3 regions of the Candidatus Electrothrix sp. genome follow, and region 3 is predicted to be linked to each of the others. Evidence: riboswitches for the same ligand, from Rfam matches in the RefSeq annotation. Region 3 holds a riboswitch; each other region holds the start of a gene.

Evidence for each region. A riboswitch is a leader RNA that binds a small molecule or an ion and turns the genes downstream of it on or off. The one in region 3 is predicted to bind cobalamin.
Region 1: linked by a shared signal. The riboswitch ahead of thiC (phosphomethylpyrimidine synthase ThiC) and the one ahead of L2082_RS06235 (TonB-dependent receptor plug domain-containing protein) in region 3 are both predicted to bind cobalamin.
Region 2: linked by a shared signal. The riboswitch ahead of L2082_RS16870 (sirohydrochlorin cobaltochelatase) and the one ahead of L2082_RS06235 (TonB-dependent receptor plug domain-containing protein) in region 3 are both predicted to bind cobalamin.

The regions. Positions count from the first base shown of each region.
Region 1 is NZ_JALAAI010000128.1:266-9,205, reverse strand. Features, by position in the region: gene L2082_RS16170 (ABC transporter ATP-binding protein) at 1-268, opposite strand, end outside; gene L2082_RS16165 (phosphatidylglycerophosphatase A family protein) at 319-777, opposite strand; gene larC (nickel pincer cofactor biosynthesis protein LarC) at 780-1,979, opposite strand; gene fmt (methionyl-tRNA formyltransferase) at 2,000-2,941, opposite strand; gene def (peptide deformylase) at 2,938-3,468, opposite strand; gene L2082_RS16145 (YkgJ family cysteine cluster protein) at 3,666-4,532, shown strand; gene L2082_RS16140 (hypothetical protein) at 4,543-4,881, opposite strand; gene L2082_RS16135 (hypothetical protein) at 4,967-5,434, opposite strand; gene thiC (phosphomethylpyrimidine synthase ThiC) at 5,574-6,911, opposite strand; cobalamin riboswitch at 7,004-7,175, opposite strand; gene L2082_RS16125 (hypothetical protein) at 7,152-7,406, opposite strand; gene L2082_RS16120 (hypothetical protein) at 7,556-8,008, opposite strand; partial or broken gene L2082_RS16115 (cation transporting ATPase C-terminal domain-containing protein) at 8,158-8,588, opposite strand; gene L2082_RS16110 (Uma2 family endonuclease) at 8,905-8,940, opposite strand, start outside.
Region 2 is NZ_JALAAI010000143.1:300-8,192, forward strand. Features, by position in the region: gene L2082_RS16845 (hypothetical protein) at 65-427, shown strand; gene L2082_RS16850 (hypothetical protein) at 671-1,072, shown strand; gene L2082_RS16855 (ABC transporter substrate-binding protein) at 1,213-2,097, opposite strand; gene L2082_RS16860 (ABC transporter ATP-binding protein) at 2,147-2,947, opposite strand; gene L2082_RS16865 (FecCD family ABC transporter permease) at 2,940-3,977, opposite strand; gene L2082_RS16870 (sirohydrochlorin cobaltochelatase) at 4,008-4,919, opposite strand; cobalamin riboswitch at 5,134-5,325, opposite strand; gene L2082_RS16875 (hypothetical protein) at 5,496-6,170, shown strand; gene L2082_RS16880 (caspase family protein) at 6,173-7,051, shown strand; gene L2082_RS16885 (Lcl C-terminal domain-containing protein) at 7,148-7,567, shown strand; gene L2082_RS16890 (hypothetical protein) at 7,672-7,893, opposite strand, start outside.
Region 3 is NZ_JALAAI010000025.1:14,093-28,901, forward strand. Features, by position in the region: gene L2082_RS06230 (adenosylcobinamide amidohydrolase) at 1-1,713, opposite strand, end outside; gene L2082_RS06235 (TonB-dependent receptor plug domain-containing protein) at 1,818-3,812, opposite strand; cobalamin riboswitch at 3,984-4,172, opposite strand; gene L2082_RS06240 (ATP-binding protein) at 4,347-5,489, shown strand; gene L2082_RS06245 (hypothetical protein) at 5,498-6,589, shown strand; gene L2082_RS06250 (efflux RND transporter periplasmic adaptor subunit) at 6,674-8,749, opposite strand; gene L2082_RS06255 (YHS domain-containing protein) at 8,805-9,152, opposite strand; gene L2082_RS06260 (TolC family protein) at 9,322-10,680, opposite strand; gene L2082_RS06265 (bifunctional sulfate adenylyltransferase/adenylylsulfate kinase) at 10,871-12,598, opposite strand; gene L2082_RS06270 (ComEA family DNA-binding protein) at 13,328-13,687, shown strand; gene L2082_RS06275 (response regulator) at 13,723-14,412, opposite strand; gene L2082_RS06280 (MBL fold metallo-hydrolase) at 14,422-14,809, opposite strand, start outside.

The sequences.
Region 1 (8,940 bases), on a different contig from region 3:
GCAGCAGGTTCTGAAAGGTCCTGCCAATGCCCATTGAGGCGATGCAATGGGGTTCCTTGCCCCGGATATTTTTGCCTGCAAAGGTCAGAGTCCCCTTGGTGGGCGTATGCACCCCGGTGATCAGGTTGAATGTCGTGGTCTTGCCAGCGCCGTTGGGGCCGATCAGGCCGTGGATCTGGCCTGGCTCAATCTGGAGGCTGAAATCATGGACAGCACGCAGTCCCCCAAAATAATGGGTCATGTTTTTTACTTCAAGCAGAGAGGGCATTCCCTGTCTCCTTCAGATTGATAAGGTTATAGAGGTGTAGCGGATGCATATTAACTGCCCACCAGCCAGATCAGGCCTTGGAGGGCCAGAAGGGCATAGATCCCGGCCATCACATCGTCGAGCATGATACCCAAACCGCCGTGAATATGTTGATCAAGCCAGCTTGCTGGAAAGGGTTTAAGGATGTCGAAAAAACGAAACAGGGCAAAGCCTGCAAGGGCAGTCAAGGGATGCCAGGGCACCAGGGCCAGGGTAATCAGCTGGCCAAGGATCTCATCAATGACCACTAAGCCGGGATCACCCTGGTCCACGATTTTTTCCGCAGCCCCGGCAGCAGCCGTACCAATCAGAAGGATGGCTGCCAGCATAATTGCATAGGTCGTGGGGTCCAGCCTGTGTAATCCAAGGAGCCAGAGAAAAACGCCGACTAATGATCCCCAGGTTCCTGGAGCCTTGGGCAGGTAACCACTGTAAGCACCAGTAGCTATGAACAGAAAGAGTTTATCCATAATTATTCGGGAGTATCGGGATGTTGTTGTGTACGTTGTGCAATTGCAGTGTACATTGTTTGAAGAGGGATATTATGGTGTTCTGCCAGCTTGACGCAATCCTCATATTCCGGGGTAATCCTTATCCCCCTTGAGCTACGTACCTTTTTTGCCCGTACTGTCCCCCAGGGGGTTGTCAGCTCAATGATGGTTCTGGGCAGGGTCATTCGTTGAACCGTGTGAAAACGGAGGCCAATGGCAGAGGTCTCGCTGAGGATGATATTTTTGAGATGCATCGCATGGGCCGGATCAGCAAGGAGGCAAAGGAGAAAACCAGGCCGTCCTTTTTTCATCTGCATAGGGGTCAGGCTGATATCTAAGGCTCCTTCCTCCATCAGTTTGGCCGCAACATGGGGCCAGAGTTCCGGGTTCCAGTCGTCCAGATGGGTCTCAATGACTTCCACCTGCTGAGCCTCCTCAGCAACCTGTTTACGTCCCATCATCAGGCGCAAGAGGTTAGGTCGCCCATCCTGGCGTTGCATGCTGCCTGCACCGTAACCGGTTTGTTCCAGGGTCATGGGCGGCATGGGACCGAAAGATTTACTCAGCTCAGCAACTAATGCCGCACCTGTCGGGGTGACTAACTCTTGTTGCAGCTTCACTCCATAGACTGGAAAACCTTTGAGAAGCTCGCAGACTGCCGGGGCAGGCAAGGGGATATCTCCGTGTTGGCAATGGACCCAACCACCATGGGGTAGAGGGAGTGGTGAACAGATCACCTCCTCTATACCAAGCAGGTCAAGACCGGCAACCACCCCCACAATATCAATGATGGCATCCAGTGCCCCAACTTCGTGAAAATGAATCTTTTCAGGGGTGGTTCCGTGGACATGGGCCTCAGCCTCAGCCAGACGGGTGAAGACAGCAAGGGATCGCTCTCTAATAAGAGGATCCAACTCTGATTGCTCCAGGATTGTGCGGATGTCAGAAAGATGGCGATGCCCTCCGGTCTCATCTACCTCAACCTGAACCAAGGTGGCCTGCAAACCAGATGCGGAGCAAAGGGAAGAGGTTAATTTCCAGCCTGGAAGTTTCAGCTGATTAAGGGGGGCCAGGAGGGTTTCCTGCGATAACCCGGCATTGAGCAAGGCACCAAGAAACATGTTGCCGCTGATCCCGGAAAAGCAATCCAGAAAGCAGATTTTCCTGCGTAAAGACGACATGAGCAGGTCGGGTAAAAGTTTCAGGTAAACTGTTCGCCAACAGGCAGTTGCATCCCGCAGATACAGGCCTGGACACACATCCTTTTTTTGCCCTCTGGCTGGATTTCCCGGACCAGGAGATAATCCTGACCAGTGGCTACAAGCACGCCGTTTTTGTCAGCCCGACACAGGGTTCCTGGTTTTTCCGTGACCTCACCTGGAATAACCTGGGGTTTGAAGAAACGGAAGCGCCGTTTGTCAATAAAACTATAGGCAGAGGGCCAGGGATCAAGACCCCGGATCAGGCAATGCAGTTCCTGTGCTGATTGACTCCAGTCCAACTGGCCCATCTCTTTTTTCAACATAGGAGCGGAACAGGACAAGCTGTCATCCTGTCGGATGGGACTGAGACTGCCTTGCTTGATCCTCGACAAGGCCTCGAACAGGGCCTGGCCGCCCAGGTCAGCCAGTTTTCTAAAAAGGGTACCGCTGGTATCGTCCTCTGTAATCGGCATGGTGATTGGCAACAGGATGTCTCCGGTATCCACGCCATTGTCCATCTGCATAATGGTGACCCCTGTCTCGCTTTCGCCGTTGATGAGAGCCCATTGGATTGGTGCGGCCCCCCGGTACTTGGGCAGGAGTGAGCCGTGGACATTAATGGTGCCCAAACGGGGGAGATTGAGCAGACGGCCAGGCAGGATCCTGCCATAGGCAGTGACTACGATCAGGTCTGGCTGGAGGTCGCTGACTGTTCCCATGAATGCATCATCACAGATACAGGTCGGTTGGAAGACCGGGATCTCTGCCTCTTCCACCAGGACTTTTACAGGTGGCGGACAGAGCTTTTTCCCCCGTCCCTGCCTGCGATCCGGCTGACAAACCACTGCAACGACCTGGTCTGGGCAGTCAAGCAGGGCCTGAAGACTGGGCACGGCAAATTCAGGGGTACCCATGAAGATTATACGCAGAGCATCACTCATTCTTTACCCTTCCTCTTGTTTTTTAATATTTTTTTCAGCTTTTTCTTATACAGGCTCCGTTTCAGACTGCTTATCCGGTCAATGAATAATGTCCCATGCAGGTGGTCAACCTCGTGCTGGATGATGCGGGCAAAGTGGTCTTGGGCTATGAAATCCAGCTCGTTTCCCTCAACATCCTGGGCGGTGACCCTGATTTTCTGGAAACGATCCACTTTGGCACTGTATTCCACAACACTTAAACACCCTTCCTGGTCTGGAATTTGGCCTTCACCTTCAGAAATCACTGGGTTGATGATAACAATGTTTTGGACTTTGCTTTCTTCGCCTTCATGGTTTGAGATGTCAATAACCACGATTTGCCGGGCAATGCCGATTTGGTTTCCGGCCAGCCCCACGCCTTGGGCATGGTACATGGTTTCGATCATATCATCGGCCAATTCCTGGAGTTTGTCGTCAAATGTTTCTATTTTTACTGCTTTTTCCCGGAGAACCGGAGCAGGGTAGGTTACTATTTCTCTGATAGCCATTTTTTGTATGTCAGACGTGAACGTGAAAAAATATATGCATTCCTTTTCCGTATGCTGATAACTAATAATTTTTGTGCCTGATGTAAAGGAGAAAGGCAACTTCAGCTGCATAGAAAAAACACTGGTCTTCCTTGTGTTCGCCTGCCATCTTGTGTACTCTTGAAAACAATTTCAGATTCATAACAGGAGAACAAAGGGTGAAAAAAGAAGATTTACAAGATGGGCTGGCATTGCTCAAGCAGCCGGTTTTGCCGTTGGTTTCTATGGTCCAGTTTATGTATCAGCTTAGCGGGCCAGGGGCAAAGGTTGAAGATATTATTGCTGGGATGACCGAGCCGATTGAGACGGCCTATACCGTCTATCCAGCCCCGGATAAAGCAATACGTCCCTATCTTAAGCAATTACAGGTGCTGGAAAAACTGCAAGAGAACGAATTGCCGGAAGAGGTCGTGGATACAGCTGGTCAGCCCGTGGATGCAGTGACTGCCTGCACCGCTTTGATCAATCAACGTATTATGGAAGCAGAATTGGAAACAATTAATTCTCTGCTTTGTGCGCCCTGCCATTGTCAACTTTGTTGTGTTGGCCCGGAACAGGACATGGAACAGGCATTTTTTGAGATTCCTTTGCAGGCAGAAGAAACCGGGCTTTTTGCCCTTCAAGCCCGGCATGATACCCCTGATACCCGGTGTCATGCAGCACTGAACGAATCCTGCCTGTTGATTGACGGGCACCCTTTTTATCAGGCTGTTCAACAAGCTGGTAGCCCTGAACTTTTTCACTGGCACAACGGCTGGAGTATGATTCTGCCTAAAAATTCATCCTGTCCAGCCCTTGAGCAAAGCGGACGTTGCAGTGTGTACAGTCAGCGCCCCCAGGTCTGTCGTCGTCCACAGATCTTTAGTTATATTCTTGAACCCTTGGAACAGGGGAGGCGATATATGCTGAGAAACTCTCTGCTTGCAGTAAGCGACTGTCCTTATGTACAATTTGCCAAAGAGGAAATCAATGCCTATGCCGCAGCCTGTGAGCTTGAATTGCTTGTAAAAGCCAATAAAGGTTGAGGTGGCAAGGTTAAAGAATCTCCTCCTGATGGTCTCCAGCTTCTTCATGGATTGCTTGCTCATCTTTATGATAGCGATATCTTATAATCCCTTGTAAAAGATAGAAATTGGCAAGATAAAAAGGGAGATAAAATAACATGCCCCAAAGAAAGGCCGGGCGCAGGCTCTGGCCCACGAACAAGGCAATCAGGCCACTGATACCACCCCAGAAAAAAAGGCCTTTGATGACACTTGGGTATTTGCTGGAAATGGTGTACCAGAGATCAATAATTCGGTAAAAGGCAGCTACAACCTGGACAGCGACGCACATCCCGAGAAGAAATACGAGAATTTTTCCGAGTATCATCATGAAGTACCTCTCTGTTGTCTGAAGATCATTCCTTAAAGATTATTTTATTGGTAATGTAGCTGCCTGGGGTCAGGTTGTGATGAGGCTATTTTTGCGGGAAGGAGCACTTCCAGCCGCAGGGGTCGCCTGCCGGGTTGCCATATCCTCTACAGCCAGTACATTGATAGTCTTCAGTAACAATCCTTCCGTCAGACCATTCCTGGGTGCAGCGAACAATGCCAGGGGCCTGACAGCGGTCATAGGAACGGACAACATGGCCCTGTGGCACAGGAGGTTGGGGATCTGGATTTGGGACCACATTAGGGATATTATCATCCACTACATCACAGTAGGCATCTCTATAAGATTGGGGGTCTTGAAATCGTAGCTCTCGTAATCTTTTGTTACAGCGCCTGCTGGCTGAGCTACAGTTTCTTCCGTCATAGCTGGCAAGGATTTGTCCGTTCCCTCCATTGATGAGGTCAGCTCGACAGTTTTGGGCCAATGCTCCGCTACTGCTGAGTACGCTTGAGCATACGAAGACAATACCTAATGCCAAGAGTTTGAATTTCATACCTGTTCTCCTGTGGGTTGAGTTTTTTTTTTCGGCTCTGGAGCCTAAAGTACATTCTCTACCTTTGCAATGTAATGGAAAACAGCAGAGAATGCATCTTTTATTCCTTACCCTTCCTTAACTCCAGTGAGTTAGTGGGTTAGGCTGCTTTGTTTGCCTGGGTGATCTTGTCTCCGGCCATATCATCTTGAAAAACCTCAGTGCCTTTTTTCATGGCACAGAAATCACCGCACATGGTGCAGGTGTCGCTTTTTTCCGGCATTTTGGCTTGCCGAAGTTCTTTGGCTATTTCCGGGAAGAGCAGGTACTGCTCCAGATCTGTCCAGCGCATATCCCGTCGGGCCATTGCAGCGGCTTTTTCGTTGTCCCGACGATCAGGGTATTTGGCAACATCTCCGATCCGCACTGCTAAACGGGTAGCCCGAACCCCTTCCCGGACATCGTTTTCATCAGGCAGGGCAAGGTGTTCTGCCGGGGTGATATAGCAGACCAGGTCTGCACCGTGGCGGGAGGAATTGGCTGCACCAATAGCAGCAGTAATATGATCATAACCTGCGCCACTGTCCAGCGGCAGAGGGCCAAGCACATAATAGGGGGCATTGCCACTCATCCGTTTTTCCAGCATGATATTGCCAGCAATCTCATCCAAGGGGACGTGTCCTGGTCCTTCCACCATCATCTGACAGCCCATGTCCCGGCCTAATTCAGCCAGTTCACAGTTGATGATCATCTCCGCCATTTGGGCCCGATCATGACTGTCATGAATGGCTCCGGCCCGGATGCCATTACCCAGAGAAAGGATGGCATCATATTTTTTCATCAGCCCACAGACCCGATCAAACTGTTCATAGAGCGGATTTTCTTTGCCATTGATATCCATCCAGGCCACCATAAAGGTGCCACCCTTGGACACCAGCCCTCCGTAACGATAACCCTGTTTGCGCAACCGTTCAATGCTATACTGGTTAATTCCACAGTGGATCGCCATGAAGCTGATACCATCAGCCAGTTGCTTTTCAATCAGGTCAAAGAGGTATTCCGGATCGAGTTTCCCAGGGTTGGCGTACTTGGCTGTGGTTTCCTTAAATGCCTGGTACAAAGGGACGGTGCCCACAGGCAGGTTGGTAGCTGCCAGAACTGCCTGCCGGATGGCATCAAAATCCCCATCAGCTGAAAGCTCCATCAGAGTATCTGCGCCTTCCTGTTCTGCAATCTTTGCCTTGCGTACTTCCATGGCAAGATCACAGATATCCGAGGAGGTGCCGATGGAGGCGTTGACCTTGGTACGGAGTCCTGTGCCGATACCCACGACTTTTTGTTGGGGCCGCAGGGGATGGTTGGTAATAACTATTTCTCCGGCTGCGACCCGGCTTCGGATAAGCTCCGGGGCAAGCCCTTCGTTCTGGGCAACGATGTTGATATGCTTGGTTATTTTTCCGGTTCGGGCCAGTTCTAATTGGGTGAGTTGGGTTTGCATGATGTTACCTCATTATCTGCTTGCCCTGCCGGAATAAAAAAAGGGCACCGGCAGAGCAATTGCTCTTCCGGAACCCTTTACCATCGCGTTCCATAGTTATAGAATATTCAGTTCGTCTTCTGGCTTCCCCTGCCCTGCAACAGCCTTCCCGCTTCTATTCAGAAACAGTGACTATGAAATGTGCAGGATCTCTTCAGGGGTTACAGCATTGGGTATGCCACGGATTCGCACCGTGTTCCGTTAACTGAAGATTATGTATGTTGTTTGCGGGCTACTATAAACACCTTTTGAAGTGTTGGCAAGCGTGGCGGGCAGGCATGCGAAGATCAGGAATGTTTTCCTGCATTGGATTGAGGGAAGGAGTTCCCGGAAGATAAGCGGGTGCAGAGGGAGAAAATGGTGTTGCAGTGCTACAGAGCCATTTTTTCCTGCTTCAGAACCTCTTTCTCCTGCTTCAGGGTGACTTTCTCCCGCTACAGAACCATTTTTTCCCACAGCAGAATGACTTTTTCCTGCTTCAGGGTGATTTCTGCCGCTTCGGGAAGGGTTTCTCCTGTTGCAGCGAGGGATTCTCCTCTTGCAGAGCGGGTTCTTCCTGTGCAATTCGTTATCCGCTTTCGTTGCACTCAAGCAGATCTACTCTACTAACGATTTTTCTTGCCGATACCTGGAGCATGATGTCCAATATTTTCAGGGGTTAAATTTCCTGCTTTTTCTCCTAGCAAGAGCTTTCTCACAGAGACTACGGTCGTTAATTCATTTTCCCGTTCACTTGGACTGGTGATTGCTTTCACCATTTCTCTGTAAATATCTACGGGAAGCCACATGGCAAGTTCCCATGACATTTGGTTTGCTTTTCTGAAATCAGAACCGGGAGAGTCTTCCTTCAAGCTTCTTGCAAGTGCCAGATACTCAGCAACTCTGACAGCTTGTTCGCGTGCCTTTACTTCCCATTTCAATTTTTCAAGGAAAACGGAGTGCTCTTTTTGAAGTGTTGTCTTGAGCCTTTCGCTAATACAAAGTGATGCAAGATATTGAAGTGCTCCAAAAAGGATCAATCCTAAAGTCAAACCCGGTAACCCAAGTGTGAATTCCATCTTTTCTCCTGCTATAAATCTTAATAAATGGAAACGCCACCCTGTTGGTAGCTGTAGATTCCGTAGCCTTTTGGCTCGATAATACGACAAAAACAGGTTCTCGTCACGACAACAAAAAGCAACTGCAAACCCACATGTTCCCGCCCCGTTCACCCAGCCCGCAACTTCTTCTCCGCCTCCACAATCAAAAAACCGATAACCCCGGCCAGCATAATCCAGACCCAGGAGCCAATACCGATGGCCGTGCTGTGGAAGAGCTGCTGCATAATCGGGACATAGGTATAGACCATCTGAATGAGCAGCATAGCCGAGACCCCGGCAAACACCCAGAGATTTGTGAATAATCCGAGCTGGAAGATGCTCTTGGTCAGGGACCGGCAGTTGAAGAGATAGAACAGCTCTATCATAATAAAGACATTGACCGCAACTGTTCGTGCCGTATCAAGGGAAGCCCCTTGTGCCAACTCCCATTGAAACAGGCCAAAGGCACCGATCAATAACAAGGTGCCCACAAGAAAATTCTGATGATCAGCTCGCTGGTCAGGATTGGGGTGTCAGGATCACGGGGCTTGCGCAGCATAATGCCCGGCTCCTTGGGTTCAAAGGCCAGCATCAGGCCCAGGAGAAACCGGGTGTAGTCATGTTGGTCCAGAGGATCTGCACCGGCAGGATGGGCAAGGTAAGGCCGAAAAAGATGGCCGCCAGAATAAAAATTATTCCGGGTATCCTGCCAAAGATCCTTACGTATGTAGTTGAAGGAAAGCACAATACTGCACTGCTTTCCAACGAAGATAACAGAAATACAGCATTCGATTATGTATCAGGAACGTTACAATAACCCTGCCCGGACGGTCACCAACTTTTCCGTTCGGGCACGGCACACAAACAGCACCTTTTCAAACAGCTATCTCCGAGCTTTTTTCCATCCGTCC
Region 2 (7,893 bases), on a different contig from region 3:
TTAATATAGGAAGCGAGGTTATAGAGTAACTCTTTATTTTAGAAAACTTTAAAGGAGGAAGAAAATGTTGGACAAGATTAAATCAGGAACAATCAGAGTTGCACTGGCACTGGCATTGGTTGCATCTGCGTACACCATGAGCAATGCTCAGTCTGTTGATATTCCGTTACCTGTGAGCGATCCGGATATCCAGGGAGTAGTAAATCCTATCAAGAATGATCCGATGGTAAAATCAGTGATGAACGGTGTTCGAGATCAAGTCATCACCGATATGACAAACCGTCCTCTTGATCAACTGCCGCTGTATACTACAATTATGGGAAAAATGCAGCCAATGATGATGCAGAAGATCATGGCGGTTCAGGCCCAAGGGTTGAAGAATCCGAATGGTGGCATTCCGGGTATGATAGCTCCTCCCCCTTTCTAAGTCGCTGAACGATGCAGTGAGATGATTCTTGCTGTATCTTGCGGCTAAGATTATTACAGATATCGTACAGGAGTGATAAGAAATACCTTCTGTACGATTCTGTACGAATGTACAAAAAATATTTAAATTTTAATGCCCTGAAAGGTTACTCATGTCATATTAAGCAAGGGATATAGAACGTTATCGTAATAACTTTCCAAAATGAATATAACGAATAGTTTTCATTAAAAAAAGGAGATAGAAATGCTGAAACTGAAAAAAATATCTGTTAAACTCGCCTTGATTGTTTCCTTTACAGCATTTTTTGCTGTTCAATATGCCCAAGCGCAGAGTATAAAACTTCCATTGACCATTGATGATCCAGACATCCAGAATGTAGTGGAAGACATTAGAATGAATGTTGGCCCAAATCCATCTATTATCCAAGAAATGATGATAAAGACAAGAGATATTGTAAAAGCAGAACAGGTCAAGAGGCTTCCTTTGATGCCACAGTTCAGAAATACAATAGGTAATGCAGTCAGTACCAAAGTAATGGCAGCGACCCGGACAGCGACTATGAATGCGCAGATGAACGCAATGCAGGATCCAATGAACCCTGAGGGCGTACCAAATTTTATTGCACCGAAATTTAACTTTGAATAATAGTTCTTGTTTTAAGTTGAGAGGCCACTTTCGCAGAGAGCGTGAGTGGCCTTTTTTTATTTTTTCTCTCTTGATTTGGGAATTGCCGTAGGAGCGAACCTGTTCCGTCCTTTTTTACTCACCTCAAGTTGACGATTCCTTTAATAGAGTATTTTGAAAATCTGCGTAATCCCTTCCAGCAACCCCATGGTTGGCCGTGAGACCAGCTTTTCATCAACAAGAAAGATCTGGTTATTCTGTACTGCCTTAATAACCTGAAATCCAGGCTCATTACGGATCATTTCCGTGGTCACCTTATTCATCCGTCCTTCTTGAGCCAGAAAGACGTCTATTTTTTTTGCCTTGGAGAAAATACGCTCCTTCCCATAGGCTGCAATGTTGCTTTTACGAACCTGGACCGCATCCTGGGCCACATTGATACCACCAGCAGATTCCAACACAAATATTGTCATGGATTGGAGGGCAAAGGTTTTCATTCGTTTGTGGATAGATTCAAAATAGACTTTTTTCCTCTTCTCTTCTGGGATACGTTCTACCTGGCGGTTGATTTCTACAAGACCAGCACCAAAACGGGCAATCATGTGTGAGGCTTCTTCCGGGTGTCCGCTGAGAATACCCAGATATTCCCAATAGCGGAACATCTCATCCACTGAGGTAGGTTGCAAGGAGACCACTGCCACGTTGCTTGCCTCAAGGCGTTCCACTATTTGTGGATATGCTCGACTATGCATGGGACGAATCAGCACCAGATCCGGCTTCAGGGCCAAGAGCCGCTCAGGATCATCACGAAAGCTGAGTTTAGGGAGATCCGGCAATTGCTTATCACTCCGCCCTATGGCAATGATTTGTGAACCAGCCCCCATATCAATCAGGTTACGGGTATGTGCTCCGTATAAGGAAATGATCCGTTGAAAGGGCTTGTCCGGCTGAATCACCTTGCCGACCTTATCAATAATAGGAGTGCCAAAGGCCGGAACTGTGAGCAGGCAAGAAAACAGGAAAGCAATAAGATAATGTTGCAACATTTTTTCCTCGTTGGTTTTTGGAGACTCATGAAAATTATTTATTCGATGACTAAGCAGGGAGTCGGTAACTCACTTGGTTGCAGGCGGAAAAGGCATCCTTCCGAACCTGTGCCTCCACGCCGTACACTTTCTGGATAATGTCAGGCCGCAGCACTTGGTCAGTGGGGCCTTGACAAATAATTTGTCCGTTTTTTAAGAAGATTAACTCATCACAAAAATACGTTGCCAGGTTTAAATCATGGATTGCAGCAACCACTGTCAAACTTTGTTCAACAACCCGGCGACGAATCAGGGCAAGGATGGACAGGGAATGGTAAATATCTAAGTTAGAGGTGGCCTCATCAAGGAGTAATACCTCTGGGTCCTGGACCAAGGCACGGGCCACAGCAACCCGCTGTTTTTCTCCGCCTGACAAACGGGTGACTGAGCGCGATGCAAATCCTGCCACGCCCATCTCTTCCATCACGGCATCAACCAGGGCATGCCCTTGGCTGGTCAGAGAGGCAAAGCGGCCAAGATGGGGGTGGCGTCCCATCTCCACTACTTCCCGGACTGAGAAACCAAAGCGAACCTGGAAATCCTGGGGTACCTGAGCGACCCGTTTTGCCAGTTCCCGTTTCTGCCATTGATACAGTGGAGTTCCACGATACAGCAGGTCTCCCTTATCAGGGGGGGATAACCCACAGAGCAGATCAAGCAAGGTGGTTTTTCCACTGCCATTAGGGCCGAGGATGCCATAACATTTGCCCGCAGAAAGGGCGAGCTGTATCTCTGCTAACACAGGTTGATTTTTGTAGGCAAAATCGACCTGGTCCAGCTGCCAGAGAATATCAGAAGAAGAGTCAGCCATTTTCCTGCTGTCGTTTCTTGAAGATATAGGCAAAAAAAGGGCCACCGATAAGGGCTGTCAGTACACCAATGGGAACTTCGGCAGGCAGCACTGCCCGGGTAATTGTATCAGCCACCAGCAGGAGCAGACCGCCGCCCAAGGTAGAAAGGATGATCAACTGCCTGTTATCCGGGCCCAGAAGATGGCGGAGAAGGTGGGGCACAATGAGCCCGACAAAGCCAATGATGCCTGAGACTGAAACACAGAGTGCAGTCATAAGGGAGCAGGTAATGAGAAGAACCCAGCGCAGGCGGACAGTATTGATACCAAGGGTGATGGCAGCCCGTTCTCCAGTGGCCATGATGTTAAGATCACGGCTATAAAAGAGACAAACCGTCATGCCGATCAGGATGGCAGGCAGCAGGAGAAGAATATTCTGACGGGAAATCCCGGACAGGGAACCCATGAGCCAGAAAATAATAATGCCGACCTGTTCATCAGCAACGAATTTGAGAAAACCTATGGCTGCGGAAAGAATAGCGGCAACAATCACGCCGGATAAAATCAGGCTGGTTGAAGAAAGGCGGCGGTCTTCAGAAGCCAGAGCCAGTACTGTGAACAGGGTTCCGATACTGCCCAAAAAGGCAAAAAGTGGCACAGAAAAGCTTGTTGGCAGCATCCAGCCCACAACCTGAAGCACAATAACTAAAGAGGCACCAAAAGCGGCCCCGGAAGAAATGCCCAAGGTGTAAGGATCAGCCAGTGGGTTGAGAAGAATGGCCTGAAAAACCGTGCCACAGAGGGCCAGCATGCCTCCGACCAGCACTGCCGCCAGGATACGGGGGAGGCGTACATCCATGACCACTGCTGTCACAATCGGGTCCATAGCCATATCTCCGCTTCCCAATGAAAGGGCATGGGTTATAAGCTGCAATACCGTTGCAACCGGGATCTCCATAAATCCCATTGTTGCTGACATCACAATGGAAATAAGCAGGAGAAGGAGCAAACCTGCTCCTGTGATAAGTGTAGATACCGGTCGTGCTGCCATAGATTTACCTTTGTCCACTTGTACGCAACCTTACTTCAGCACGATATCTGCATCAGCGGCCGCATCAGCAGCATGCTGAACAAAAATATCAGCAAAGGCATCCAGTTCACCAAGGCCTTTTTTGACCGTAATAACTTCAAAGCCTTCCTTTTCCAGGGTCATCTGCCAGGATGGTTTCTCGACATCAGTGCCAGTCATATCATTCATGGCATGATCTCCGGCCACAACCATGCAAGGTTTCAATATTACTTTTTGTATCCCGCCTAATTTCAGCTTGTCAATCACATCTTCAAGCGAGGGAAAACCCTTTACATTTCCTATCAGGATGACTGTTTCCGGGGAGCGTTCACGCATCCGGTGGGCAAGCTCAAGATAAGCACCTCCAGAGGGAAAATGTTCATTACCGTGTCCCATGTAGACCAAGGCAGCGTTTTCTTTGGCTGCCATTGCCAGGTCTTTGTCCAGGGCCTTTGCGGCTGCGCTAATATCCTCAGCATAGGGATGATCAAACCCATAGGTGCCCAGAGCAGGGCGTCCCAACACGACTTTATGAAACGGCTTGTATTTTTTCTTTTTTACCGTGCCCATGCGCATCAGGCTATCCACATAAGTACCAAGATCAAGGAATTCTTCTCCCATGGCAATGTGAGTGGGCTGCAGAATAATGGTGTCGTAGCCGACGTTTTGCAGATCAGCAATGGTGGCAAGCACAGTTTTGACGTGCAATACATCTTCCGGGATTTCAGGATGGGCCTTGCTGTAGGTCGGGTCTTTGGCCCGGTCCTGCCATATTTTGCGGATGATGTTGGAGGTAAAGGCGATTTTTACCGGGGTTTCCGGGTAATTTTCCATCATCCTGGTTCGGATGTTGAGCAATCCTTGCAAGGCAGGCTCAACAGTGGTGCCAAACATGGCTAAGACAATGGCGTTTTTATGCTCCACCTTCCATCCCTTGCTTGCAAAAGCAGTTGGTGTACTGCAAAGCAGTACAAGCATAATGAAAAAAAGGTAACTCCACGGGAATCTCCCTGTGCTGCTGGACCGGGGGATTCTGATGCGCGCAGAGCATAAAAAATCCCGGACCAATTAAAAAATTGATCCGGGATGTCCCTTTCTACCCAGATAACGTCCATATTGTTCATACCTTTGCCGAGGTGTTTGAACATTTTTCCAGGCAGGTTTTCTGACTTCCGGTTCGTCCTTCCCTGCGCCTTCCCACCTTTTTAAGGCATTGACATCATGCAGAGTTGTCTCCGGTTACAGCGGCGGGCCCGTCCCGGATTTACACCGGGTTCCCTTTTCATCCGCTTTATTTATGAAAGCGGACACCTGAAAGCAGGTGGTAGTTTAGTCAAGGGATGGGGGGAAGTCAAGCGGAAGTGTTTAACTCAATTTGGGGGTTGCCCTTTATTATCGCTTATCAAACCGACCTTGCGGAATCCCGTTGTTTTTTGTACACTCCTGCTGTTCTTTTCTTGTTTCCGTTATTTTTATCAAACAGAGACCCTGTGAGGTTCTATGTCCGGTTCAACTGAGTTTCTGCTGTATGTCACGGTGTATCGCCTGAGCGTGCTGGCGATAGGTGCGCTTTCTATTTATCTGGGGTTCCGTCTGTTCAATCGTCCTGCCGAGCTTGCCCGTTCTGGAATGGGGACGGCTTCAGCAGAGGTCGAGTCAAGCCTGTTTACTTTGCGCATGACTGATTTCTGGCCTGGAGCCTACTTTGCCCTGTTTGGCACGATCCTGATTGGGATTATGCTCTGGCAGGGGCCGCCGCAGATGAAGACAGAGGAGGTTCATGAGAAAACACCTACTGGTGAAAAAACAACGAGCAAAGCAGAGGTTCGCCTTGATCCTCATGTGCAGCTTGATGGATCGTCACGTCAGGAAAGAGCTGAGAGCGAAGTCGCTCTTGATCAGGAATGGGCAACGCTGGACAAACCCGGCATGATTTCTGCTGATGCCGCAGTACACTTGGCGAATATTGCCAGGGTGTGGCAGAAAGAAGGACGTATCGGCGAGGCCCTGGCTATGGCGCGACTGGCCTATTTGTACGGGCCGGAGATCAACAGGACTGCGCATCTTTCTCTGCTTGCGGAGTTGTTGGCAGCAAACGGAAGAACTCAGGATGCAGCTGATGCCCGTGCCGCATTGGAAAAACTGCGGCAAAAGGGAGAAGGGGCAGGGGAGTGATCATGTTGAAAAGATTGCTGTGTATTTTTTTGGTTATTCTGATTTTTGCTGGTTCGGCAGTTGCTTCTTCCTTTGGTCGTTTTCATGCTTTGGTGATTGGCAATCAGGATTATAAGTATCTCACGCCGCTGAAAACACCGAGAGCAGATGCTCTGGCAGTGGCTGAGGTATTGGAAAAACAGTACGGCTTTGAGGTTGAATTGCTTCTGGATAAGACGTGGCAGCAGACTATGGAAGCTATAACCGGACTGCGCAGTACGGCAAACCGCGAATCGGACAACCTGCTGATTTACTATGCCGGTCACGGGTATCTCAACAAGAAGACCGGTGTTGAATATTGGCAGCCGATTGATGCGGCAAGAGACAATGATATTTTCTGGATTCCGACATCAAGAATTACCAGTATGCTGAAGGAAATTCGGGCCAAACATGTGCTGGTGGTGGCGGATTCCTGTTATTCGGGCAGCCTGTTGACACGGGATTCCGGGGCGAAACTGCCGGACGGGTCAGGATTGGACGAACTGCTCCGGCGAATGCAGGAAAGACGTTCCCGCACTGCCTTGACCTCGGGCGGTGAAGAGCCGGTGTGGGATGCCGGAGGAGGGAGTCATTCAGTTTTTGCCAAGGCATTTCTTGATGCTTTGCGGGAGAATCAAAAAATTCTGGACGGGTATACCATTTTTGACCTGATCAGGCGACCGGTGGCTTTGAATGCTCCGCAGACACCTCAGTACGGGGATATTCGGATGACAGGGCATGAGTGGGGGGACTTTCTGCTGGTGCCCAAGGCGTTGCAGGAACAGAAGGAGCCTCCTCCTGTGGTGACACAGACAGAACAACGCAGGAGGGATGATTTTGCGTGGCGGGGAAATAATAAATAGGCTGCGCAACGTAGTGGAAAAGTAGAACCTGTTCGCACTTCCGTACCGCAGCAGGACAGGACAATCGGGCAATATATTGATCACGGCGATGGCACGATAACGGACACAAAAACCGGTTTGATGTGGAAACGCTGTTCAGAAGGTTTGTCCGGTGATAACTGCGAAGATGGCGAGGTCAAAACGTATACATGGGATGATGCGATGCAGCGTTTCAAGAATGTTGAATATGTAGGCCATGCTGATTGGCGGATGCCAACCATTGATGAGCTGAAAACCTTGGTGTATTGCAGTAAGGGAAGAAAAGACCAAGAGAGTGGTTGGTGCAACGAGGGTTCTGCAAGGCCGACGATCAATCAGCAGGTTTTTCCGAATACAGTAGCTGATTGGTACTGGTCCGGGTCGTCGTTTGCCGACCTCTCGGTCAGCGCATGGTACGTCTATTTCAGCAACGGCCTTTCCAGCGCCTCCAACCGCAACAACAACTATGCGGTTCGGTTGGTGCGCGGCGGACAGTGATTTTGTTTTTTTGCCTTTCCCAAGGGGCGAGTGATGCACGGGGTGTTACCCCGTGCTGGAATTGTATAACCCCTTCGGGGTATGTGGAATCCGGCATTTCGCCGTCAGGGCACGGCACGCCGTGCCCCTACGATGACGATGGCACTATGCCCCAAAGGGGCTATATGTAGCCAGCCCAAGGTAACACCTTGGGGATTACATCCCGTCACCAGGGGAGCATCTTGCGTCACCAAGGGCGAATGATTCTCCCTTTGGGGATTATGTCGCGTCACCAGGGGCGAATGATTCTCCCCTTGGGGATCATGTCCCGTCACAAGGGGATCGTC
Region 3 (14,809 bases):
CTGAAAGACAGAGCGCCCGGTGACCAGGCCGTTCTGTTTATACACGGCCTCCTGCACCCCGGCATACACGGTCCGGGCGATGAGTTCGCCCATTTTGGTATGACCGCCGGTTGCATCAATGGGCGTTCCTTCCCCTTCCACCACGATGATATTGTCCGTGCCCGTGCCGGTGGCCCGGTTGCTGCGTCGGCTCCGTGAGGAGCGGATGTCCATATCCTGGAGTGCAGCGGACTTGGCCTCAGTGGCGGAGATCAGGGCGCGGGTCATGGCCCGGGGGCTGAGCTGCATATTGCTCAGCAGCAGGATATTGATGGTGCCGGGCTTCTTTTGGTTCATCCGCTCCTTGTCCAGGCTGTCCGGCTCGTAAAAGCCGCCCTCATCCGCAGCCATACGCAGGGCATTGCCCATGACCCCGGCCGTAACCAGGGCCGTGACCTCCATATCCCGGTACGCCTCCTTGACCACGGCCAGATTGTCCATATCAGCCCCGGTAAAGAGCATGGCCGTACTCTTGCCGTCCAGACCCAAGACCTTTCGGGTGGATCGGTTCAGGGCGGCCAACCCCTGCTGGTGGCCCAGGCCCCAGGAAGGCGGCGGGAAATAATGATTGCCCACCGTGCTGATCCCCTTGCGTTGCCCTTCCAGGGTGGAGACCACCTGCATGGGTTTGCTCAGATGGAGGAGGACGGTCTTGTTGCGGAAGTCCTTGATGTCGCTCTCCACGATCTCGGCCTTGTCCAGATAGGGCACCTCCAGCGGGATCGGCTTCCTGCTGACCACCTGCTCGGGCAGGACAAAGTTCTCCGGCTTGCCGAACGCCTCATTATAGATGCGGGCAGCCAGCCAGGCCGTGAAATAGCCCTGATGGGTGGCGGCCCGGCAGGTCAGGTCGCAGGGGAAGAAGAAGATCCGCTTATTGCGTACCGCATCCACCTCTTTCCAGCCCGGCTGATCCAGGATGCTCAGGGCCGTGCGGTCGCCGCCGCAGGCATAGAGCACCTGGGGATTAAAGTTCCGCCATTCCTCCAGGCTTACCGGGATAATATTCCCTGTTCTGCCGAACTCCGGGGCAATGCCCCCGGCAGCCCGGATGTACTCGTTCTGAAAAGAGTCATCGCCCGGAGCCATGAGGACATCTCCGCCCATAAGGCGCATGACCCGCTGTCGCTTTTCCCCCGGTATCTGGGCGGTCTTGCGGGCAATCAGGCTCAGTACAGCCTTTTCCTCAGCAATGATCTCCGCTGCCTTGTCCTCGTGTCCGAAAATACTGCCCAACAGAGCCAGGTGGGCGAAGCTCTGCTCCAGCGAGGAGGGCAAGAGCTGTACCAGGAGGGTGTCCTTACCGGCAAAGCGTTTTGGCACGTCCTTATGCAGATCAGCATAAAAGATCATGTCCGGCTCAACGGCAGCTACCCGGTCCAGGTCAGGCCGGAAGAAGCCGCCCATGATGACCTTACCTGCTGTTTCCTGGGGCAGGACTGAATGATAGGTGATGCCCTTGACCGCATCCCCGGCCCCGATGCGCAGCAGCATCTCGGTTACTGAGGGCACCAGAGAGACCACCCGTTGCGGTGCTGCCTGCACGGTGATTTCCTTGCCCCCTGAATCAGTGAAAATGAGTGGAAAACCTGCTCCCCATGCTGTCCCGGAGATGGAAAACACAAGCATGAGGAACAGGGTGATGCCTTGTATTGTCTTGTATTGTTTTTTCATTAATGGAATCTCTGTATATATTCATTCTACCTGTAGTAGGGGCACGGCGCGCCGTGCCCCTACACCGTTATTCCCCTTCCGGCACATGGACCATAGAGTTCGCATCAGTACTCCCACCGCAACGAAGAAAAGAGCGACCGGCCCGGCATGGGATACCCTTTCACATAGGCGTACTCTTCATCCAGGAGGTTGTTGATCTGTCCGCGCAGGGTGAAGCTGCCCAGGCGATCATCCTCATAGAAACGCCAGGAAGCATTCAGGTCGGTGACCGTGCCGGCATCCAGCTCAACCACCGGGGTTGGGTATGTCCCGGTCTCCCAGTCCTCCACATCCTGCGGCCCGCTATAGGCCACATTGAGGCGGCAGGAGATCCCGTCTCCGTTATTCACCATGACCCCGGTGGAAAAGTTCATGTCGCTGACATTCTGAAGATCCTCACCCGTGCTCTCATCCTCGTATTGGGTGAGCAGGGTCAGGTTGAGATAGGGCCGCACCTCCCATTCCCAACCAAGGGGCAGGCCCAGGTCATAGGAGAACTCGGCTTCAAAGCCTGCAAGGGTGGCATCCCCCAGGTTCTGCCAGCTCCTGGAGCCGTCTGCCAGATAATCAACAATGATCTTATCAGTAAAGTCAGTATAAAAGGAGGTGAGCGAGGCGTTGATCCCGCTGGTACTGAAGTCCAGCCCGGCCTCGTAGGTACGGCTGGATTCCGGTTTCAGCTCGGGATTGCCCACAGTCCGGGAGCCGAAGCGGGTGAATTCCGCAGCCAGCTGATCTGCCGAGGGGATCATAAAGGCCTCGGCATATTGTGCCCGCAGCTTGAGCTGCTCCGTAACCAGCCAGGACAGGCCGATCTTGGGCGTAAGATGGGTGTCGTCGGTGTTGCGGCCTGCCGGTTCTACCACCTCCACCTCGTACCAGTCGTAGCGCAGACCCATATCCAGGGTCAGGTGCTGGTCAGGCAAGGTGGTCTTGCCCAGGAGAAAGACTGCCGGGTTGCTGTAACTGGTTGTATTGGGGGTCCAGGTGTTTTCCACCTCATAGTCCAGCCAGTCAATGCCGCCGGTGATTCTGGTATGCCCGAAGGTTCCGGTTAGCTGGGCCTGAGCACCCTGCTGATCCGTGGTGTTGATGGCAGCAATGCCGTTATCCCAGCCGTCCGGATTGGACCCGGTGGGATCATTCCAGGTGTTCTCGTCCTTGCCAAAGAACCAGCGGGTCATCCATTGCCAGTGGTCTGCGCTGTCTGCGCCTGCATAGTTCAGATCAACGGAATAGTTCTCCTTGTCCGTGCTGTCGTCCAGGTCATTGGCAGAGAAATATTCAGGACTGCCGCTGTTATCCAGCTCAGAAGCGGTGACGATCAGGCCCAGGCGGTCTTTGTCTGTTATGGACCAGCCCAGGTTGGCACTGATGCTTGAGGCTGCATCCAGGCCGGTGTTATGGAACTCCTCGCCGGTCCCGGTTTCATAGGCATCCTGCCCGGAACGGGTGTAGGAGCCGGAAACGTCAAACGCACCCTGTTTCAGGGTGCCGCCGATGCGGGATTCGTAGGCACCAAAGGAACCGCCGCCTGCCTCGGCAAAGACGGAACTGCGCTCTGCCCTGCGGGTGATGATATTGACCACCCCACCCATCCCGGCAGAACCGTACTGCACTGCGCTCGGTCCCCGGATGATCTCAATTCGCTCCACATTACCGGTAAGCAGCTTGGCCACATTGCCTGTCCCGGCCCGACGACCATCCAGCAGCACCAGGACATGGCCCTGGAGGTCATTGCCGTGGGTATCGGTGCGGAAACCGCGCAGCCCCACCGAGGTCAGGCTGTTCGGGTATTTATGGATATGGCCGATGGACTTCTTGGCCAGCAGGTCACCCACATCAGAGGCACCGGACTGCTCAATGGCCTCCTGGTCAATCACCGTAACATTGGCACTGACCTCTCTTTTTGGCTCTGCTGTCCGCGCAGCAGTCACCACCACCTCGTCCATCATGACCGCCTGTTGAGCAGGCGTTTGCGTGATCGTATCAGCAAAAGCAGCTTGCGCACAGGCACCAGCTATGAGCTGAAAGGCCAGAACTGAATAACACTTCTTCATATTTTCTCCTCTGGTTTGATGTCCGAGGAGCTGCCTGCACAAGGCAAAAAAAAATCCCCGGACCAATTGAATACATTGATCCGGGGATGCCCTTTTTTTCCACGAATAACTCTACGCATCTCTCCCTTGTCCACGGGGAACGAGACGGCCCTGGCATGCTGTTCTCTTGCATGCAGGTCATACTTTCAGACAGGTCTTCTGACTTCCGGTTCATCCTACTTGCTGCGCCTTCCCGCATAAGATGATTATGCAGTGACATCATGCAGCGTTCGTCCCCGGTTACAGCGGCGGGCCCGTCCCGGATTCACACCGGGTTCCCTATTAAGCTCGTGTTGTGAGCATCTGAAATATGCACGCGAGTATAGCCGGAACCGAGGCAGGCGGCAAGGGAAAAAAGACCGGGGCGTGTAGCCCTGTATGTATCAGCCCGATGCAATGCGCCGGTAGTCATTTCTCAGGCCGCAAAGAAGCATCTTGACAGGGTATATACGTTTCTATACATTATCATGTAAATCTATAACAGGAGTTTTCGATATGCATGGTTATATACAGAGGATGCAGGAGGCAAAACTGCATAATGCGCTTTCCCGTTCTCCGGCGGTGGCCATTCTCGGCCCAAGACAGTCTGGTAAATCAACAACAGCCAGGATGCTGCTCAGGGATATACCTTCAGTATATCTCGACTTACAGGATCGGGTGGATCGGAATAAGCTTTCAGAACCAGAGCTTTTTTTTGAGCGGTATCGGGATCAACTCATCTGTCTTGATGAGATTCAGCTGCTCCCGGAATTCTTTGCTGTTCTCCGTTCAGAGATAGATAAGGTCAGGAGACCAGGAAGATTCCTGATTTTGGGATCAGCTTCCAGGGATTTGATCAAGCAATCCACAGAATCACTTGCCGGCCGTATCGCCTATATTGACCTGACGCCGTTTGTGCTCAAGGAAGTCAAGGAAGTATCGGCATGGTCGGATATCTGGCTCAGAGGCGGTTTCCCGGAAAGCGTTCTGGCTGGAAATGATATGGATAGCTTTGATTGGCGGCGTGATTTTATCCGAACCTTTATGGAACGGGATATTCCGAATCTGGGGTTCAATATACCGATTCCGGTCATTGAGCGCTTATGGCAACTCTTGGCGCATTACAACGGTCAGACGGTAAATTACAGTAAATTGGCAACTGCTGTTGATGTATCAATACCAACGTTAAAGAAATACCTGTCACTCCTGGAACAGACCTACATGGTGCGTTTACTGCCTCCTGCGGAGGCAAATATCAAAAAGAGGCTGGTCAAGTCACCGAAGATCTATTTGCGGGACAGCGGAATCCTGCATGCCTTACTTGATATTGAAGAATATGATTTCTTGTTGTCCAGCCCCATGGCAGGCCCATCCTGGGAGGGATTTGTTATTGAAAATATCATCACGGAACATGATCGCTGGCGACCGTCTTTTATCAGAACCTCTAATGGAGCTGAAACAGACCTTATGTTGGAGAGGGCAGGGAAAAAGCATCTTTTTGAATGCAAGCTCTCCAAAGCTCCAAAGCCTTCACGGGGGTTTTACGAGCTGATTGATGCGGTGCAGCCTGCATCGGCATGGGTTGTTGCTCCGGTTGATGAACCCTATGCAATACAAAAAAGAATTCATGTCTGTTCCCCGGTTGATCTGGAACTTTAAACAAGGCTATGCAGAAACCTTCTCCTCTCCACATTGGCTGCTGCATAACCCCACATGGTCTGGGACATGCTGCCAGGGCCTGCGCAGTGATGGAGGCATTGGCCCAACGTGTACCGATGCATTATCGGATCATCAGCACGGCTCCGGCCTGGTTCTTTGCCGAGTCATTGACCGCTTCGCACGAGATTTACCCCTTGCAGACTGATGTTGGGCTGGTGCAGCACGATGCCCTGCGTGAGGACCTTGACCAAACCGTGCAGCAACTGCTGGCCTTTTATCCCCTCCGAACCGACCTGCTTGATCAGCTGGCAGCCCTGTTTGCAGATTGCCAATTGGTACTTTGCGATATTGCGCCAGTGGGTATTGCAGCTGCGACCCAGGCCCGGAAACAGTACGGCTCTCAGGTGCGTTCAGTGTTGCTGGAGAATTTCACCTGGGACTGGATCTATCAGCCTTATCTTGCTTCGCACCCGGAATTCGCCGGGATTATTTCTTACCTGGAAGGTCTGTATAGTCAGGCGGATTATCATATTCAGGCGGATCTGGTGGCACCGCCAATCGCCCGTGCTGCTCGGGTTTGTCCGCAGGAACGGGCAGCAATCAGAAAGCAACTCGGGTTGCAGGAAGAACAACAGGTTATCCTGGTGACCATGGGTGGGATTGCCGGAACGGACTTGCCTCTGGTCCGAATGAGGGCGTGCAGGGATTTCTGCTTTGTCTTGCCAGGGCAGGGCGGAGAAGAGATCAAGGTGGATGAAAATCTCTTCTTGCTGCCTTCGGATTCCGCCATCCGTCATCCTGATCTGATTGCAGCCTGTGATGCGATGATTGGCAAGGTGGGGTATTCCACCTTGGCAGAGGTCTATCAGGCTGGCATTCCTTTTGCCTATATCAGCCGGGAATGGTTCCGGGAATCCCGGCCTTTGGCGGATTTCATAGATCGGGAAATGCCGTCCCTGCCGTTGACAGAAGAGGCGTTTTGTCAGCAGGATTTATCAGATATGCTGACAAGGCTTTGTCAATTGCCTTGGCGCGACAGGAGCAACCAGAGCGGGGCCGCAGTGGTTGCTGCATTTTTGCAGGGACTGTTGTCCAGCTGAACAGCCCGTTCTTGGGTTTTTCCTGTTCCGATGTACAAAGAATTATTCGTATTGGAAGGTCTGCTTCGGATTTTTCAATTCGGCTCACTCCTGAGTCAGCTGCTTACGCACTTCTCCGCAACGGAGCATCATTGCGCCAAAATAGGGATTGCTGATTTCCTCTGAAGGGGCCAGCCAGGAAGCACCGGTGTTATCAAAGGCCATGGGACAGAAATGGACAAACCAAGAGGTATGATCATTGCTGCCAAAAGTCTCTACGGTTTCAACCACTGCCTGACTATAGGGAGAAAAGCTTGTGCGCAGGTCAGCCATTGTTTGAGCCTGAGTCAATTCCCGGACAGTCTTTTTCAGGCGGGCCGCCAGGTTCCCGGCTTTTTCGGTGCCTGTTTGCAGAAGAGCTGCTGTTAAGGATTGGGTCAACGGCGCAAGGGCATCTGCTGAATCCAGGGCAACTTGTTCATTATCTGCGGCAAGGTTTTGTTGCAGGATCAGGTATCCTTTGAGGAGTTCACCCACCTTAGTTTGAAGTTCTGGAGAGGCGGCCTGGGCTGCCGGAATATCCTCAATAGCGAAACGCTCTCTGACCTGGTGAAAATGTTCGGCAAATTCAGCATAGATTTCCTGCGCTTCTTTCGTGCTTTCCGCCTCTTGCAGGAGGATAGCATCATTTTTCAGGAGCATGGCAAATTCCTGCCAGCTCAACCGTTCGTCTTCTTTGAGCGTATCTTCAGTAATGGCGGCAAGAGCCTTGGTGAAATTCTGAAGTGCAGACCGATATTGCCCAGCGTCTTGTTTATGGATCTCTCTGGACAGCTCAACAAAACGTTGGTTCAGGAGATCAAGTCGGGAGGCAAACAGCTCTGGTAATGCATTATCCCCTTGCTTTGTTGTTCCGCTTGAGGGATTCATCATGGATGGACGGGCCTGGAGCTGGATTGCTGAGTCAATCTTGAAGTTGCCCCGAACAACCACCAAGTCACCTTCTTCCAAACCACTTTTAACAACATAAAAATCCCCACGTTGTGAACCAAGCACCACCTCACGGCCTATATAGGTTCCTGGTTGTTTTGGGACCTGGACATAGACAAGGGCTCGTTTGCCTGTGAGCAGAGGAGCTGAGGCTGGAATAAGAAGCGGCTTTTCCACTTGCCCGGTTGTGGGCAGGATAAGTTCAGCCCGGACAAACATACCAGGTTTGAGTTTGCCGTTTTGGTTGTCAACATGGAGGCGAACCCGAACGGTTCGATTTTTTTCATCCACCAGCGGATCAACATAGGCGACCTTGCCCTGAAAATTAGTACCTGGATAGGCTTCCACTGTGAACCCGACCTGTTGGCCCATGCTCACTGCATGGAGGTCTGTTTCGTATACTTCAAGGATTACCCAGATCTTGCTCAGGTCAGCCAGGGTATACACCGGGTTGCCGGTTTTGACATACATGCCTTCGTTGACATGTTTTTCAATCACAATGCCAGCCAGCGGGGCTGTGAGGGTGATATGACGGGTGGGTTTTTGCAGAGCTTCCATGGCCTGGAGTTGCTTTTTCCCGATGCCCAACAGGCGCAGTTTTTCCCGACTTGCTTCAAGGGTACGACGAGACATCGTTTTAACCAGTTCATTGCCGGATTGCCGGGTACGTTTGTATTCCTTGGTCGCCTGGATGAGTTCGGCCTGGGCTGTGAAGAGGTCAGGGCTGTAGATGGCAGCTACAGCCTGCCCGCGTTGCACAGTGGCTCCGGTGTAATCAACAAAGAGCTTGTCAATACGTCCGTCCACCCAGGAGGTGATGGTGCTGAGGCGGGTTTCATCATAGTCGATTCGACCGAATATTTGCACCTTGGCGTTGCTGTCGTTCTCTGTGCTTTTCCGTGTCGCCGGTTGTACAGCAATCTCGGCCAGCTTTTGTGCCTGACTGTCCAGAGAGATTTGACGGAGGCTCAAGCGTTTTTCATTACTTTGTTTCTTGACTTCAATCAGATCCATGAAACAGATGGGGCATTGACCAAATTCCGGCAGTTGAATCTGCGGATGCATGGAACAAGTCCAGATAGTTTCCGGGCCATGCTCATGGTCAGCAGGATCTGTTTCAGCAAAAGAAGTTCCTGAGAAGAGCAGGAAAGAGCAGGTCAGGATGATCAGATGAAGAAAAAGATCCCGCATGATTTTTTACCTCGTTGCATGTGTTATCCTGCCCCAGCGGGGCAGGATGGTGGGGTTATTTTGCGTCTTCGCTATGATCCGCATGCCCTTCAGGGGCTGCATGTTCGCCTGGATCTGCATCATCAGGTGTCGCATCACCGTCTTCTGTTGGGACAGCCTCGGGTTCTACACCCATCTCTTGTAACTTGGCGAGATATTTTTCCGGGTCTGCCTTAAATTGGGGAACACAGGCTGCACAGCAAAAATAGACCCGTTTTCCTTCATAATCAGCATAGATCTCTTTGTTGATATCGCCGCCCATGACCGGGCACTTGGTTTGGGGTTCAGCAAAGACATTGCCTGCAAGGCTTAACAGCAGGATAAGGCAAAAACCAGCAAGGGTGGATGTTTTTAAGATACGCATAATGGAACTCCTTTCTATGTATGTTTATTGGGTGACAGGGATCCGGAACAGTTCCGAGAACCCGAGTTGCTTTTATTACTCTTCATTTTATTTCATCGTAGAAAACCACCCCCTCGGGGGGTGGATTCCTTGTTTTTTTTAGTAGGCTTTTGTCTCTTTTTTGTCTGCCTCAGGGCTGTTCCTGCCAGTTTGCTACAACAAGCCCAACCTGGGCCTCAAGCTGGGCCACAGCCAGGGCCTGATCAGCCAGGGTCCGGCTTTCAGCCAGCTCAAAAGTCAGCAGGCTTTTTTCTGCATCAATGATTTCCAGGATGGAATTTTTACCACTCTGAAAGCCACTGACTGCCACTTCCAGTTGTTGTCTGACCTTGGGCAGGAGTTCTTCCCGATACAGAGCAACCTTGCGTTTTGCGTCCTGATAGGCATACAGGCCCTGCTCAATCTGATTTTGTATGGTTCGTTCCTGTTCAGATTTCCGGCTTTGCGCCTCCTGGACAGCTGCTTTTTGTTCAGCGAGTTTGGCATGACGGCGTTCCCGGAATATGGGCAGGTTCATGCTGACTCCGGCAATAATCGGGTCATCACCACTGTCCGGGGGATCACCGTATTCTGCGGACCCAGTCAGGATGGTTTTCAGGGAAAAAGTAAAATCCGGATAAAAATCTTTTTGAGCCAGCTTGGTTTTGGTTTCTGTCTTGGTAATACGTTCCTGGGCCGCTTGCAGAAGGGGAGCATTTTTAAGAGCAAGAGAGTGTAGTGTAGTGGGCTTTTTTTTCAGGGAGATCTCTGGAAGATACTTTGGAACAGGACGGGATCTTTCAGGAGCAACACCCAGCAGGTTGTTGATACGTATGCGCAAAGGAACAGCACTCTCCTTGATGGTGCGAACCTTGTCCTGGATCTGGGCCAGCTCAATCTGTACCTTGAGCACATCAAAATAGGTGGCCTTGCCGCCGGTATAGCGGTCACGGGCAATACCTTCCAGGTAACGGAGTAATTCGAGGTTGTTTGAGAGGATTTCCTGGGAACGGCCGAGAAAGCTATAGGCAATATAAGCCTCTTTGACCTGCCGGGTTACATCCAGTTCAGTGGCAGCCAGCTCGGCATGGGCAAGGGCCTGGTCATGATCAGCAAGCTTACGCAACAGGACAAGTTTCCCAAACCAAGGCAGGGATTGGTTGAGAGCCAAGGCTGCTCGTTGCGGTCCGGTTCGTGTCTCAACAGGCTCAAGATAATACTGCACAGTGAGCTTGGGATCTGGCAGCACACCTGCCTGTGGAATTTTATGACTGCTGGCTCGCAGTTTTGCTCGTGCAGCAAGCAGGGCATTATTATTGGTCAGGGCTTGCTCAAGGTAGGAAGAGAGAATCCCTGTATCCTTTTTTTTCTTTGTTTCAGCTTCTTCAGCTGTGCAAAGGGCAGGAAGGATACTGAGGATACCTGCCAGTACTATTGCCAGTACTATTGCTAATACGGGCAATACCGGAAAAACCAAGGCAATGTGGAAGGTGGCAGTGTGTCGGTTCATTGCGAAGCTCCGGGGCTGATACCATGCTGTTTGTGGCGTAACAGCTGAATAATATTTTCAATCCCCTGTCCCTTGGGACGCGGGAACCCTTTTTAAAGGAACCACTAAGTAGGGTATAGCATATTCAGCGAGCCAATACAATGTCAGCATACAATATTAGTACAACAGAAAGGCTGGCTTCAAGGGGTGCTTACCGAATATATCCTTGTTCTTCAAGATAAAGAAAGATTTCCTGCACAGCCTCGGCCGGGGTCATTGTGGAGGTATCAATAGTTATTTCCGGATGAGCAGGAGGAATATAGGGATCTGAAATACCAGTAACTCCTTTGACAATCCCGGCCCGTGCTTTTTTATACAGTCCTTTTCGGTCCCGTTGTTCGCAGGTTTCAAGGGGCGTGGCGATATGTACCTCAATATAGCCACCATAACGGCTGATCAGGCGCCGGTTTTCCTGGCGGGATTCTTCGTAAGGGGCAATGGGGGCACAGAGGGCGATGCCACCGTTTTTGGTGATTTCGCTGGCCACAAAGCCAATGCGGGTTACATTGAGATTTCGGTGTTCCTGGGAAAAGGTCAGTTCTGAGGAGAGATTCTTGCGGACAATATCACCATCCAGCAGGGTGACCGGGCGATCACGCATCTCCATAAAACGAACCATCAGGACTTTGGCAATGGTTGATTTTCCTGAGCCGGACAGGCCTGTCAGGAAAACCGTGAATCCTTGCCTGGACCGGGGAGGAAAGGAGTGACGTAGCTCGTCAACAACATTGGGAAAGGAAAACCATTCCGGGATATTCTCTCCCTGCTCCAGGCGTCGCTTGAGTTCCTTTGAACTGATGTTTTTTACTTTTTCATCAGGTGTGTCAGCAAGGTACACATATTTTTTCTGCTCTTCTGCATATCCCATGGCCCGTTCCGGAACCATTGCAATGCCGGTCTCTTCTGCCATAGAGGCAACAAGCTGTTGCGCTTCTTTCCGGGGATAAAAAAGATCGTTATGGGTATCGGCAAAGGGGTCGCCGTGATCATCTGCCACCATGAAATGGCTGCATCCGTAGTTTTTGCGGATCAAGGCATGCCAAAGTGCCTCACGGGGACCAGCATTTCGTTCCGCCAGCGGGATAACGCCCAGCTGAATCATATTACGGGGAAAATGCTGAACAAATTCCTGGTAACAATGCACATGGGTGTAATGTTCCATATTACCAGGGTGATCCAGACCTACCACTGGGTGAAGAAAAAGAGAGCCGCCGGTCTCCCGGGCAGCCGCCAAGACCATTTCTTTATGGGCGCAATGCAGGTATTCTTTGGTATGGAATCCAACCACTCGTCGCCAACCGTACTGGATAAAGCGACGATTGCTTTCAGCCGGTGTGAGACGAAGCTCGCAGAAATCGTAATGAAGTGGCAGGGTAATGCCTTCCACTGTCCCGCCTATGTACCAGTCCTTGACTTCAGTGAGCAGGATTTGCACACTGGGGTGTTGTTCAGGGTCTGTTGTCCCGTAGATAGCTTGGGCCTCGGCTTTTTTATCTGCCTTCCAGATATCACTGACAGTGAGGATTGCCAGAAGAAAACCTTCCTGATCATTGAGTCCAATCCGTTGTCCTGGTTGCAGGGAAGCTGCAAATTTTTCGGTCACATCAAGGCAGACCGGAATGGGCCAGACAGAACCATCAGCCAGGCGCATATCTTTGAGCACACTCTGATAATCCTCTTGGCCTAAAAAGCCTGCCAGCGGGTAAAATCCCCGGTTGAGCAGGGACTCAAGATCGCGGACTTGGCGCCTGTTCAGGTCTGTTGACGTGAGGTGAACAGCCTCAGCTCGTAGTTCATTGGCTCGGCAGGAATGAACAACCAGGCTTTCAGAATAAGAAAGAGCAGAGCAAGAAGGAGTATGGGAAGGGGCTTTTTTCATGAGAGATGTATTTGACATGGTTATTAACGATGTTTTCCCCGTTGGGGGGGAGACAGTAAAACATGAAAGCAGGCAATGCTTTCGTATAAATTTTCATTCTTCCCCTTGGGGGAGGATAAGAAAACATGAAAGCTGGTACATTTCTGGAGACTGTACCGGGTATCTTCTGAAAAAAAAAGCTGAAATTGTAAAAAAGAAATTTTGCTGTGTGACAAGGAAAATTTTTTCGGGTTTAAGAACTTATAATTTTATTTCATCGTAGAAAACCACCCCCTCTGGGGGTGGTCAGAGTTCAACGGCTCTGCCTGTTGAACAGTCATGTTTTCGCAAAGGGCAGGTTATGTAGATGTCGCATTTTATCAACGGATCAATCTTGAGTTTGTCCCGTGTTATTGCGCTATGTCCACAAGATGCCTCGGCTATGCATGGTGAGTGAAGCTGTTTGTATGCAAAATATCATTTCGGCAACAGTTGAAGATCGTTAAGTTTCCTGATGCTGATTTTATCAGCGAGGGTGTTTTGGAAACGGGAGCCAAGTAGACAAATGCCCTCTGGGCTTAACCAATACCACCCCCTCTGGGGGTGGATTCTTTATTGTTGACTTTTAGCGAGAGATCTGTCTATAATGGGATGACTCTAGAGTTTGCTATTTGATAGCAAGGCCTTAACCCAATATCCCAATGCCTGTGTCAGCAGGTGAGACATGAACACATCTAAAAGGAGATCGTTATGAGACTATTGTATCTTACTCTGTTTTTTGTTTTTTTCCTGGCAACATCAGCAGCTGCTGTGGTCAATATCAATACAGGAGACAAAGATGAGTTGGCTTCATTACCTGGTATAGGGCCGGTGAAAGCTGAAGCGATTATCAAGTACCGGGAAGAAAAAGGCCTGTTTAAAGAAATTGATGACTTAGCCGAGGTATACGGAATCGGTGAAAAAACGATTGCTCGTATTAAGGATGATGTTACAGTGGGTGAGGATGCCCCGGCTGAAGCTGCAACTACTGTGAACAAAAAAGGCAAAGAAACAACGCCAAAGTCCCAGACAGAAAAACCCGTATCAACCAAATCTGTTGGCAAAAAATAAAAGTATATTCAAAGGGAAGCGCGATAAAGGAAGGATTATGATTTTTCATCAAGTCGCGTTGCTGCCTGGATAAGGGCATCATGGAGAGGGACAGGGGGGGTAGTGAGGTGAAGACCATGCCCTCCCTGGGCAGTTTTGACTGTTGGTGACTCCCAGGAAAGCATCTCAGTAACTGCATCCACTCCTTGTTGCCCAGCGGCTTCTGCTTCAAGGAGATTTCCTGAGCGTATTCGGATGATGCCTCGCTCTTTTTTTTCATTAATAACAATGATGTCTGTTGAATGATTTCCCATGCCTATGAGCTGGAGAAGATCAACCAGCGGGATGGTATCCAGAAAGGAAGAGTTGCCGGATTCTTTGGCAAAAATGCCAGCAAGTACTTTGAGCAGCTCTTCCGGTTTAAAAGGGTAGGGGATAATGGCTGAAACACCGCTATGATAGGCTGCCCGTTTAATCTCTTCTGTCAGCTCGTTACTGTACAGGACAACATATGTTTCTGCATGCCAGCGGCGAACCCAGAGCAGCAATTCCACGCCGCTTTCTCCTGAGAGCTGAACATTGGCGATGACCATATGAACGGTAAATTTTTGCAGAATCTCACGGGCCTTGGTAAGGGTGGAGACAAAGGCCAGTTGATAGACGTTTTTAAAGGGAATTAACGACTCCCGCAATTCCAGCAGAAACTCTTTGTCACGATCAACGATCAGAATGTTTTTGCGGCTCATAAGTCTTTATTACTCAAAATAATCAGGAAGTTCTTGCTCTCCACCGGCCTGGGGCAGGATGTCGCCAATGGGTATATTGCGTCCGATTAAGGTCTTTAGTGCAATAAGATTAACCAGGCTTTCCAGCTCAGTACCCCCGTCTTCACGGAGATGGGTTAAGAGGTTTTTTACCGCAACAGGAGGATCCACTTTAAACGAAGTTACCCGGTTCTTTTCAAGAGTCAGGATTTTGGTAAATGATTGATCCTTATTCAGTGCTGCTATCCCTTTGGCAATGGATTCAGAGGAGTCTTCTTTTTCCAGTTCAACCAGAATTTCATTAATGGCCCCAAGGTAATTTTCTTCTTTCTCGCCTGCCATGAGCAGGTCCAGTCCCACATCCAGATTGTACATCCGA